3 regions of the Vogesella lacus genome follow, and region 1 is predicted to be linked to each of the others. Evidence: predicted binding sites of a transcription regulator. Region 1 holds the regulator's gene; each other region holds the start of a gene.
What was found. Region 1 encodes sigma-54, which starts transcription at its own class of promoters, with help from an activator protein. Its sites were predicted from a motif close to CTGGCACGCTTCATGCTT; they were not measured.
Positions count from the first base shown of each region.

Region 2: a site for sigma-54 is predicted at 2,112-2,129, ahead of ACZ9W6_RS09150 (ANTAR domain-containing response regulator). Genes of this name have one in related genera too.
Region 3: a site for sigma-54 is predicted at 2,544-2,561, ahead of ACZ9W6_RS04750 (ammonium transporter). Genes of this name have one in related genera too.

Region 1 covers NZ_CEETQT010000007.1:95,840-100,004, forward strand. Annotated here, with positions in the region: gene hprK (HPr(Ser) kinase/phosphatase) at 1-373, opposite strand, end outside; gene ptsN (PTS IIA-like nitrogen regulatory protein PtsN) at 366-830, opposite strand; gene hpf (ribosome hibernation-promoting factor, HPF/YfiA family) at 974-1,297, opposite strand; gene ACZ9W6_RS10485 (RNA polymerase factor sigma-54) at 1,351-2,787, opposite strand; gene lptB (LPS export ABC transporter ATP-binding protein) at 2,794-3,519, opposite strand; gene lptA (lipopolysaccharide transport periplasmic protein LptA) at 3,516-4,013, opposite strand; gene lptC (LPS export ABC transporter periplasmic protein LptC) at 4,003-4,165, opposite strand, start outside.
Region 2 covers NZ_CEETQT010000006.1:65,112-69,276, reverse strand. Annotated here, with positions in the region: gene ACZ9W6_RS09160 (response regulator) at 1-1,654, shown strand, start outside; gene infA (translation initiation factor IF-1) at 1,675-1,935, opposite strand; gene ACZ9W6_RS09150 (ANTAR domain-containing response regulator) at 2,221-2,799, shown strand; gene ACZ9W6_RS09145 (CmpA/NrtA family ABC transporter substrate-binding protein) at 3,041-4,165, shown strand, end outside.
Region 3 covers NZ_CEETQT010000003.1:142,438-146,602, forward strand. Annotated here, with positions in the region: partial or broken gene ACZ9W6_RS04745 (methyl-accepting chemotaxis protein) at 49-462, opposite strand; gene ACZ9W6_RS04750 (ammonium transporter) at 1,288-2,487, opposite strand; gene murI (glutamate racemase) at 2,686-3,462, opposite strand; gene apbC (iron-sulfur cluster carrier protein ApbC) at 3,475-4,165, opposite strand, start outside.

The DNA of each region.
Region 1 (4,165 bases):
CATCCATCAGATAGGGACTTTCCAGCGGGGTGCTCATCAGTGGCACGCCGTGGGTATGGCAGTAATCACGCAGCAGGTTGGGCACGTTTTGGGCATTGGCGACAATGACAACGGCCATGCTGCGGTGAAACAGCTGGTCAAGCGCGGTTCTGGCGGCAGCCTGTTCCAGCTTGTTCAGGTACTCCACCTCGGCAAGACCCAGCACCTGTACCCGGTTGGGGTGAATGAAGTTCAGATGTCCCACCAGTGCTTGGGTGGGTCTTTGTTCATCATTCGAAATAAGGTTATCGGCACCCGAACGACCGGCGATCCAGCTCAGATTGAGCTTGTGCTGATTTTCCTGATAGAGGCGGCGTACGCTGATATTAGGCATGGTCACTCTGGCCGCAGATCAGTTCATAAAGTTGTTCTGCATTACTTTCCGGGCTGTTCATTTGCTCGCGCAGGCTTCTGCTGGAGAAGCGCTGGGCGAGTTCGGAAAGTGCCTGCAGGTGAATATCTGTCGCCTGGTCCGGCACCAGTAGCACAAACAGCAGGCTGACCGGCTTGTTATCCGGGGCGTCAAAGGCGATAGGAGTGCTCAAACGGATGAAAACACCGGTGGCTTCTTTCAGGCCCTTGATGCGGCCATGAGGTATGGCGACACCTTGACCAAGTCCGGTCGAGCCCAGTTTTTCGCGGGAGAACAGGCTGTCAAAAACATCACTGCGGGCAATGCCCTGTGAGTTTTCAATCAGGATGCCGACTTGTTCAAACAACCGTTTCTTGCTGGATACATCCAGCCCGACCATGACATTTTCTGGAGAAAGGATTTTGCTAATGAGGCTCATCTTGCGTGGTGCCAGTAAAGAACGTTGGCCATTCTACGCTTTCCGGCAAGATTTCAATAGCCGATCAGGACGTAAGCGTGGTGGATTGTTTCAAACAAAAAGAACGGATAAGAAATCTTATCCGTTCTTGTCTTTGCAGGGTATCAGAGGGCTGCCTGATCCTGAATGATAGGGCTGACGCGGTGGTCAACCTGTTTTTCCTTGAACTTCAGAACCTGACGATCAAGCTTGTCTGCCAAGGCATCGATGGCAGCATACATATCGGCATCCGTCGCTTCGGCGTGGATGTCTTTACCCGCCAAATGCACGTTTACTTCGGCTTTCTGTACCAGTTTGTCGACAGACAATGTCACGTTGACACCGATAACATTATCTACATGCCTGGTAATCCGCTCCAGCTTGCTTTCTACATATTCACGCAGTGCTGGGGTAACTTCGAGGTGGAGACCGGTAATCTTGAGGTTCATACCCTTTACTCCTTCTTAAAGTGTCGCGAACGAAGTGTCGCGACTCAAGAAAATCAAAGTGACTTGCGTTGGCTGACCGGTGGTATCTGCATCGCTTCCCGGTACTTGGCAACCGTTCTTCTGGCTACCTGTATGCCCTTGGCGACGAGATGGTCTGCAATCGCACCGTCTGACAACGGCTTTTTATTATCTTCATGATCGATGAGTTGCTTGATGATGGCCTTGATGGCTGTCGCCGAACACTCACCGCCACTATCGGTATCAACAGAGCTGCCGAAAAAGTACTTCAGCTCAAACAGGCCTCTGCTGCACAAAAGATATTTTTGCGTGGTTACCCTGGAAATGGTTGATTCATGGAGTCCAAGCTCATCTGCGACATCCCGCAGAATCATCGGGCGCATGGCTACTTCGCCCAGCTCGAAGAACTCTTGTTGTCTTTCGACTATAGATTCCGCCACTTTCAGGATGGTGTCAAATCGTTGCTGAATGTTTTTGATCAGCCACCGTGCCTCTTGAAGTTGACCACCCAGATCGTGGCTGGTTCCTTTCTGTTGTAGCAGAGAGGCATACATCTGGTTGACACGAAGTTTGGGCAGGTTGGCCTGGTTTAGCCGGGCAACCCATCTGCGGCCAACCTTGATCACCCGGATATCCGGTGCAACGTAGTGGGTTTCACCGTGGTCAAAGCCACTGCTCGGGCGCGGGCGCAGGCTGGTGATCAAGCCGTGAGCGGCTTTCAGTGTCGGATCGTCAATGCTCAAGGCCCGCTTCAACTTGATGAAGTCACGGTTGCCCAGCAAGTCAAAATGCTGGCTGACAATGCTTGCGGCCAACTCGCGCGCGGGGTGCTTGTCATGGGGGGCATTGTCGAGCTGTAACAGCAGGAATTCCTGCAGATTAAGACTGGCAAAGCCGACGGGCTCCAGTTGGGTCAGCAGGCGACGCAGGCAGGACAACTCTTCCAGCTCGACATCCAGCTCAAGCGGCAGCTCGGCGAGTATCTCGTCCAGAGGGCTGGAGAGGTAGCCATCATCATCGAGCTCGTCGATCAGCAGGGCAATCAGGGCGCGGTCACGCTGGCTTAGTTGTAGTTCGCCGGTCTGGCTTAACAGGTGCTCGCGCAGCGAGGGCTTTTTCGGGGCGCTGAGGATGGGGTCAAACTCGTCATCATCATCGTGATTGCTGCTACTGCGGCTGCCCCAGTCAGCAGGCTCGTCAAATGCACTGCTGTTATCACTATCTTGTGAGGCGTTTTCTTGCGGGGTTTCCGGAGCTGTTTCGGCCGGTTGGTTGCGCTCTGGCCATTCGCTTGGCGGCACCAGCTTTTCTTCGCTTTCTTCCTGGCGTTCCAGCAAGGGGTTTTCCAGCAGATAGCGCTCCAGCTCGGAGCCCAGTTCGAGTGTGGACATCTGCAAAAGCTTGATGGACTGTTGCAGCTGCGGCGTCAGCGTCAGCTGTTGACTGGTCTTGAGCTGGAGGGTCTGTTTCATGCTTGTTTACAGATGGAAGTGTTCGCCCAGGTAGACACGTCTTACCTGTTCATTTTCAACGAGTTCGCCCGGCAGGCCGGAGGCCAGTACGCCGCCTTCCGAGATGATGTAGGCGCGGTCGCAGATGCGCAGGGTTTCGCGCACGTTATGGTCGGTAATCAGCACGCCGATGCCGCGTGATTTCAGAAACTGGATAATCTTCTGGATATCGATCACGGCAATCGGGTCAACGCCGGCAAATGGCTCGTCCAGCAGGATGAAGCGCGGTCGGGTGGCCAGTACCCGGGCGATTTCCACGCGGCGGCGCTCACCGCCAGACAGTGCCATGGCGTTGCTTTCACGCAGATGGCCGATGTTGAGATCGTCCAGCAGCAATACCAGCTCGTTTTCCAGCTCTTCACCGCGCAGGCCGGTGATCTCGAGCACGGCCTTGATGTTTTCTTCTACGGTGAGTTTGCGGAAAATCGATGCTTCTTGCGGCAGATAACCCAGCCCCATGCGCGCGCGCTGATGAATCGGCAGGTGGGTGATCTCCTGCTTGTCGAGTTCGATACGGCCGTCATCGGCAGCGATCAGGCCAACGACCATGTAAAAGCTGGTGGTTTTGCCGGCGCCATTCGGACCCAGCAGGCCGATCACTTCGCCACTGCTGATGTCCAGCGACACATTCTTTACGACGGTGCGCTTTTTGAAGGTCTTTTTCAGCTGGCGGATGGAAAGCGTGCTGCTCATGGCTTGCTCTTGGGTTGCAGGATCACGGTGACGCGGCCGGTGCTGCCGTTGGCGCTGCCATTGACTTCATAGTTCTCGGTCGCGGTGTTGTAGACAATGCGGCTGCCGCTGACCGAGTCCATGCCACGCTTGATACGCGCATTGCCGGTCAGAATGGCAAGGTCGCTGCCATTGTCGTATTGCACGCTGTTGGCCGAGCCTTCAACGAATTCGTTGCTGCCATCAATCTTCTGGCGGAACTTGACCGGGCCGCCACTGGCTTGCAGCTGCTGCTGGCCCTTGTTATCGCGTACCACAATGACTTTGTCGGCCTGAATCAGCAGAGTGCCTTGTTTGACATCGACATTGCCCTCCCAGACTGTGGTGCCTTTTTTCTGGTCAAGCGTGCCTTTGTCGGCGCTGATTTCGATCGGTTTGTCACGATCGGCCTTGTCGGCATGAGCCGGAACGGCAAGGCAGCTGATCAGTAACAGGGCTGGCAGGCTATGGCGCATAGAAGATCCTAACATTGGACAGAAATTCCAGAGTCTGGCTGTCCTGGCGATAAATGAAACCGGTGGCATTGAGCCTGGAGTTTTGCTGGGTCAATAGCAGCGGTGCCTGATTGCGTACTTCATGCTTGTTGCCATCCAGCTGCATGCTGGAG
Region 2 (4,165 bases), on a different contig from region 1:
CCGGCAGCAGAATCTCGAGCTGGTCTGCAGCATTAATCCGATGGTGCCTGATGCCCTGATCAGTGACCCTGCGCGCCTGCGGCAGGTGTTCAATAACCTGCTTGGTAATGCACTGAAGTTTACTGATCAGGGTGAAGTGGTGTTGACGATTGACGGCTATCCGATGGGGGACGGCTATTGGCTGACTGTATCGGTAATGGATACCGGCATCGGCATTTCGGCAGACAAGCAGGCATTGATATTTGATCCGTTTGCCCAGGCCGACAGCAGTACCACCCGCAACTACGGTGGTACCGGCTTGGGCCTGACCATTACCCGACGCCTGGTGCAGTTGCTTGGCGGAGACATCAATGTCAGCAGTCAGCTGGGGCAGGGATCTGATTTCCGCTTCAACATCATTGCCGGGCTGGCACCCGAGCAAGCAGCCATGCCAGAGGTGGCTGATCTGTCCGGCAAGACGGTACTGGTGGTGGATGATAATGCCACCAGTCGCAGCTGGTTGGCCGCCATGCTGGGCAGCTGGGGGATGGCGGTGACATTGGTCGAGGATGGTGAGCAGGCACTGGCCAACCTTACCGCGCATGACTACTGGTTGATTTTGCTGGACAGCACCATGCCGGGCATGAATGGTTTTGAGCTAGCCAGTCGGATTCCGCAGGATCGTCGCAGCGCCAGCGTGATCATGATGACGGCCGCCGGCCTGCGTAACGAGGCCATGCAGTGCCAGGCGCTGGGGATTCGTAGTTATCTGGACAAACCGGTGAGTCAGGAAGCATTGCTGAATACGATTTACCAATTGCAGTCACCCGTCGCAAGTAATGCGGCCAACCTTATGCTGACAACGCAGCAGCGCGAGCAAGCCTTGAGTGGCGCGCTGTCGATACTGCTGGTGGAAGACAATCTGGTAAACCAGAAGCTGGCGGTGACCATTCTGTCGCGTCGGGGCTTTACCGTCAGCCTTGCCAATAACGGGCAGGAGGCGCTGGATGCGCTGACGGATCAGCAGTTTGATCTCATCCTGATGGATATGCAGATGCCGGTGATGGACGGTATGGAGGCGTGCAGCCAGATTCGCACCCGCGAGCAGGCGGGCATCTGGAAGGTTACACCTATCATTGCCATGACAGCGCATGCGCTGAGCAGTGACCGTGAACGCTGCCTGGCAGCCGGTATGGACGGCTATGTCAGCAAGCCGATTGATGCCACGGTGTTGCTGGATGAAATTGCCCGCGTAACGGGGCTAGTGAAACAGCCTGCAGCGCGGCCGACACCAGCAGTTGCAGAGGCAAAGCCGGTGCAGACCGAGGTTGCCCTGGTGTTTGATCATGCCAAGGCGCTGCAAAACTGTGATGGTGACAGTGATTTCCTGTCGGTATTGCTGGCCAGCTTTATCGAGGACATGCCCAGACAGCTGCAAGCCATTCACGAGGCGATTGCCGAGCAAGATCAGCGCAAGGCCGAGCTGGCCGCACACTCGATCAAGGGTACTTGCCTGTCGGTGGCAGCACCCCGACTGACCCAGCTGGCCTATCAGCTGGAGTTGGCCGCAAGAGACGGCAATCTTGAGAAGGTCGCCGTGTCGCAGCCGGTATTGCAGGCTGCCACGGATGAGTTGTTAGCTGCGCTGGGCCCGCATTTGTCGGCCGACCACTAGTGCAGCAGTCGTGATTACGTTCAGGATCTGCGCGGCTTCATGCCCGCATTGTCTTGTCTGGCAGTCGGGTGGCGGAAATTGATACGACCCTTGGTCAGGTCATAAGGCGACATCTCGACTGTCACCCGGTCACCCAGAATGACTTTGATGCGGTGCAGCTTCATTTTTCCTGAGCCATAGGCCAGGATTTCCACATTATTATCCAGGCGGACGCGGAAACGTGATTCGGGCAGGACATCGATAACGACGCCTTGCAGTTCGACCATGTCTTCTTTTGACATAGGTTCTCCTGTGCTGATGATGGGCGCAGCCACGCAAGTGCGTAACTGGCTGATTGATTGCTTCGTGAACCCGGGCGGGAGGCAGCTGCACATGCTGTGCAGAGTCTAGAGCAAGGCAAATGCTGAGCCGGCAGCATTTTTGAAGAGGAGCCCGATCGTCCGCTTATTGACCAGCTTTGTCAAACTTCTTGCGTCCCAGAACAACCGGCAGCAGCCGCAGCGCTGGTCGTGCATGGCACGACGTTTGCTGAAGATTCGCCAAACAACAGGCAAACGGGGCGGATCATGCTGAGTGTAATGCTGGTGAATGATGGTTCGGGCAAGGCGGTGGCCTTGCGCGAGATGTTGACCGCAGCGGGGGTGCGGGTGGTGGCTGAGGTGGCGGCCAACCTGCAGTTGGCCGACATGTTGGCCGCAGCGCGGCCGGATATCGTGTTGATGGATAGCGATGCACCGTCGCGCGATATGCTGGAGCAGGTCTGCGTGATGGGGGCGCGGCACGGTCAGCCGGTGGTGATGTTTACCGATGACGAGCGGCGCGAAACCATACGTGCGGCCTTGCAAGCCGGTGTCGCCGCCTATGTGGTGGGCGAAATCGATGCGGCGCGGATAGTCGGGGTACTGGATGTCGCCATCGAGCGGCACCGGCTGGAACAGGAGCGCCGCGCCGAGCTGGCAGAGGCGCATCAGCAGCTGGCGGATCGCAAGCTGGTCGAGAAAGCCAAGGGCCTGCTGATGCAGATGAAAGGGCTGGACGAGGCCAGCGCCTATCGCCAACTGCGCGAACGTGCGATGCAACAGCAGAAAAAGCTGGCGGTGGTCGCCCAGGAAATCATCAGCCTCGCCGAGTGGCTGCAGGGTTGATGGTGCAAGTGGCCACACGATGGTGCGCGTCTGCATTATTGCAGTGCACAAATCAGGCGAAGTGCCGTGTAAAAGCTGGCACGGCAATTGCAAGATGTTCCCCGAGGCGCAATGCAGCGCCAGGCAAACCGGCCATGCCAACGCAGGCAAGGCCGGACACACGGACAACGGCGTCCGTTACCCGCAAGCTCGGGTAACGGACGCTTTTTCTTTTTCTGCCTACAGCAAGGGGAGCAGCAAGATGAAACAGCCACGTTTTGAAAACCAGACCGAGTCCGCCAGCGCCGAGCGCCGCGATTTTCTCAAAGGAGCCCTGTCATTGATGGCCTCAACTGCTTTACCTGCCGGCTTTGCCACTTCGGCACTGGCGGCCGTCACCGGCAAGCCCGAGAAAACCGAAGTCAAGGTCGGTTTCATTCCGCTGACCGACTGTGCCTCGGTGATCGTGGCCTCGAAGATGGGCTTCGACAAGAAATACGGCATCACCATCGTGCCGTCCAAGGAGGCCAGCTGGGCAGCCGTGCGCGACAAGCTGGTGAATGGCGAGCTGGATGCGGCGCACTCGCTGTACGGCATGATCTATGGTGTGCATCTTGGCATTGGCGGCCCGAAAAAAGACATGGCCGTGCTGATGACGCTGAGCCAGAACGGCCAGGGCATCACGCTTTCCAATCAGCTCAAGGACAAGGGCGTTACCACCGGTGCGGCCTTGGCCAAGCTGATCAAGGCCGAGCCGCGTGAATACACTTTTGCGCAGACCTTTCCGACCGGCACCCATGCCATGTGGCTGTACTACTGGTTGGCCGCACATGGCGTCAACCCGGTTGCCGACGTGAAAACCATCGTGGTGCCGCCGCCGCAGATGGTGGCCAATATGCGTGTCGACAATATGGACGGCTATTGCGTGGGCGAACCGTGGAACGCACGCGCCATTGCCGACGGTATCGGCTTTTCGGTGGCTACCTCGCAGCAGATCTGGCCAGATCATCCGGAGAAAGTACTGGGCACCACTGGTGACTGGGTCAAGCAAAACCCCAATACCGCCCGCGCACTGGTTGCGGCGCTGCTCGAAGCCTCGCGCTATATCGACGAGGTGAAAAACCGCGCCGCAGTCGCCAAACTGATTGCTGACAAAGCCTATGTGAATGCGCCCGAGGCGGTGATTGCCGGCCGCTTTGTCGGTGCCTACGAAGATGGCCTCGGCAAAAAGTGGCAAGACCCGAAGCTGATGAAGTTCTTTGATGGCGGCAAGGTCAACTTCCCTTATCTGTCTGACGGCATGTGGTTCCTCACCCAGCACAAGCGCTGGGGCCTGCTGAAGACCGATCCGGATTATCTCGGTGTCGCGCGGCAGATCAACCAGATT
Region 3 (4,165 bases), on a different contig from region 1:
GCGGCCAACCCTGGCTGGCAAGGTTGGCCGCAAAAGGGGCGGGCCGTTTCAGTTGGCGGCGATGCTGGCGATCTTGTCGGCAATGTCCTGGGTGGTGACGGCCTGCTCGTCACTGGCCTTGGCCATCTGCAGGATGAAATCGCGCATCTGGTTGATTTCGCGGTAGATGGTGTCCAGCGCCTGCTCGGCACGGATGAAGTCTTCTTCGGTAGCGGCTACCTGTTTGCGGCCTTCTTCTATCGTGGCGACGTTTTGTCGCACCTCTTTCTGGATCTCGCCTATCATGCCGCCGATTTCCTGAGTGGCATTGGTGGTGCGCTCCGCCAGTTTGCGCACTTCGTCGGCCACCACGGCAAAGCCGCGGCCGGTTTCGCCGGCACGCGCAGCTTCGATGGCGGCGTTCAGCGCCAGCAGATTGGTCTGGTCGGCAATGTCCTTGATCACATTGACGATCTGGCCGATGGTTTCCGAGCGATGGCCAAGTGACTCCAGATTGTCAGCTGTCGTCCTGACCATGCTTGCCACACCGCTCATGCTTTCGCTGGTGTGCTTGACGATGGCGACGCCGCTTTTGGTTTCGCGCAGCATGATTTCGGCCGAGTCGGATGCCGACGAGCTCTGGCTGGCGACCTGGCGGATGGTGCTGCTCATCTGCTGCATGGCCAGCGAAATCTCGTTGACGCGGGATTCGAGAAACTGTTTGCGATTGGTATTTTCCTTGGCCAGCGCATCACTGCGGACGCGGGCGCTGACATCCAGAAAGCTGGCCATGAAGCAGGCAACCTGTTGCGGGTTTTTCTCGTCCCAGATCGGGTAGACCTTGGTCTCGAGAAAGATATCGCCGACCGGAATCAGCGCCGCGTGCTCGCTGATACGGCGGCTGGCCAGGTCGGCCAGGATCTTGCGGATACGATCCGGGTCTTTGTGAAACTGGTGGATGGAGTGTTTGAAGGCATTTTCGACATCGACACCGGGTCTGAACTTCTCGTTCATCATGCTGCGGTGTTGGCTGAGCACCTGTCGCGCCGTGCGGTTCATGTAGAAAATGGTGTTGTCGGGCGTGGTGTCGGCCAGCATCACCATATTGTCCGAGTGATCAAGCATCAGCATCAGGTAGTGCAGCTGGATACTGTCTGTCTTTTCGTCGCTTGCCTTGGCTTTGCGAAATAGTCCGAACATGGGGCTTCCTTGGCGCGGGTGGGGGCACAGATCGATTTATAGGTAAAAATGATAAAAGTTGCACTATGGTGTGCAACTTTTATCTTGTTCTGGCTGATTTGTGTGGTGTTACCAGTTGCTTTCGCGGTCAGGCGTAGCGGTAATGTTGTGTATCGACAAATCAGCGCCGTTGTATTCCTGTTCGTCATCAAGGCGGATGCCGACCAGTTTCTTGAGGCTGGCATATACCAGCCAGCCGCCGCCAAAACCAACGATGATGCCGGCGCTGGTACCGATCAACTGGGACATGAAGCTCACGCCGCCCGCGCCGCCCAGCGCATGCTGGCCAAAGATGCCCGCCGCAATGCCACCCCAGGCACCACACAGGCCGTGCAGCGGCCACACGCCGAGCACATCATCGATTTTCCAGCGGTTCTGGGTGAGGGTGAACAACCAGACAAACATCACACCGGCGATGCCGCCAACGACCAGTGCACCAAGCGGGTGCATGATGTCCGAGCCGGCACAGACGGCAACGAGGCCGGCCAGCGGGCCGTTGTGAATGAAGCCCGGGTCATTGCGGCCCGCCCACATCGCGGTCAGCGTGCCGCCGACCATGGCCATCAGCGAGTTGACGGCGACAAGGCCGGTGATGCCCTCGACCTTTTGCGCACTCATCACGTTAAAGCCGAACCAGCCGACAATCAGGATCCACGCGCCAAGTGCGAGGAAGGGAATGGAAGACGGCGGATGCGCACTGATGCGGCCTTCCTTGCTGTAGCGGCCACGACGCGGCCCCAGCAGCAGCACGGCGGCGAGGCCGATCCAGCCGCCGACAGCATGCACCACAACCGAGCCGGCAAAGTCATGGAAGCTGGCGCCGAAGGTTGCGGCTAGCCAGTCCTGGATGCCGAAGTGGCCGTTCCAGACTATGCCTTCGAAGAAGGGGTAAACGAGGCCGACCAGCAGGAAGGTTGCCGCCGATTGCGGATGCAGGCGTGCCCGCTCGGCAATGCCGCCGGACACGATGGCCGGGATGGCGGCAGCAAAGGTCAACAGGAAGAAGAATTTGATCAGCTCGTAACCGTGGTTCTGGCTGATGTGATCGACGTCCTGCAGAAAGTGCACGCCGTAGGCGATGCCGTAGCCGACAAAAAAGTAGGCGAGGGCAGAAATGGCGAAGTCGGTTAGGATCTTGACGAGGGCATTGACCTGGTTTTTCTTGCGTACCGTGCCTAACTCGAGGAAGGCGAAACCGGCGTGCATGGCCAGTACAAGAATGGCACCGAGCAATAAAAACAGCACATCATTGGCATTGGGTCCTGGCATGAATCTCTCCCTTGGTGCAGCACGCTTGGGCAGCTGCTATTGATTTGCCAGGGGATGTGCAAGAATGGTGCCAGTAATATTAATTCAATTAAAACAGTGAGTTATTTTGTTTTGTGGCCATGATTGTGGTTGTGCCACTGCCTGATGTCGGATGATGGTGCATGGCAGCAGTGTGCTCTGCCCGATACTGGTGCAAGACTATAGCGTCAGGAATTCCACTGCATCATTGCGGTGCAATACCTGCTGCAGAAAGCGGGGCATGCTGTCGCCGCTGCCGGTGCTGATAAAGCGGTATTGGCTGCGGCCAACGTTGGCCGCATGGCCTTCAGGCAGTAGGCGCAGTGTCTGGCGCACCACGGCGGGTGAGGGTTCGATGATGTCGATATGGCCGGGCAGTTGCTGACGGATCAGCTCGGCGAGGAAGGGGTAGTGGGTACAGCCCAGCACGATGTGATCGACATCGGCAGCCAGCAGCGGTGCCAGTGCCTCGCTGACAATGTGGTGTGCGGCGGCGCTGTGCAAGTCGCCGCTTTCTACCAGCTCGACAAAGCCCAGTCCGGGCTGGCTGATGATGGTGGCGTGCTCGGCCAGCTGTGCGGACAGTTGACGGAATTTGCTGCCGCGCAGCGTGCCTTCGGTGGCGAGTACGCCGACTTTGCCGCTCTTGCTCGCCAGCGCAGCCGGCTTGATGGCCGGCTCCATCGCGACGATGGGGACATCGGGGTGACGTGCCCGTAGCTGGGCGGCGGCGGCGCTGGTGGCGGTATTGCAGGCAATCAGCAGCAAATCCGCCCCTTGCGCCAGCAGATAGTCGGCAATTTTCTCGCTGCGCGCGATGATTTCTGCCTCACTGCGGCCACCGTAAGGGCAGTAACCCTGATCGGCAAGATAGATAACCGTTTCCTCGGGCAGGGTAGCGACGAGTTCACGCCAGACCGAGAGGCCTCCGAGGCCGGAATCAAACATGCCGATCATGATTTTTGACGATTAATTGTTCTGGACGACGATTTTCGGGAATTTACCAGAGAAATCACGTGCCTTCTCGCCAATTTTTACTGCCAGCTTGCGCGCGATCTGGCGATAGCGTTCGGCCGCCGCACTGTCTGGCTCGGACACCACGGTCGGGCTGCCCTGATCGGTCGCCTGACGGATGGCCAGCGCCAGCGGCAGCGAGCCCAGAATCTCGACACCGTACTCGGCTTTCATCTTTTCCGCGCCGCCCTGGCCGAAGATGTGTTCTTCGTGACCGCAGTTGCTGCAGGTGTGCATTGCCATGTTCTCGATCACACCCATGATGGGCACGCCGACCTTCTCGAACATCTTCAGGCCTTTTTTGGCGTCCAGCAGCGCGATGTCTTGCGGTGTGGTGACGATGACGGCGCCGGTAACCGGCACTTTCTGCGACAGCGTCAGCTGTACGTCGCCGGTGCCCGGCGGCATGTCGATCACGAGATAATCCAGCTCGTTCCACAGCGTGTCGTTCAGCAGCTGCTGCAAAGCCTGGCTCACCATCGGGCCGCGCCACACCATCGCCTGGTCGTCATCCACCAGATAGCCGATGGACATGGTCTGCACACCATGCGCCGGCAGCGGCACCAGCTTGTTTTCGATGACTTCGGGCTTGTGGCCTTGCAGACCCATCATCAGCGGCTGCGACGGGCCGTAGATGTCGGCGTCG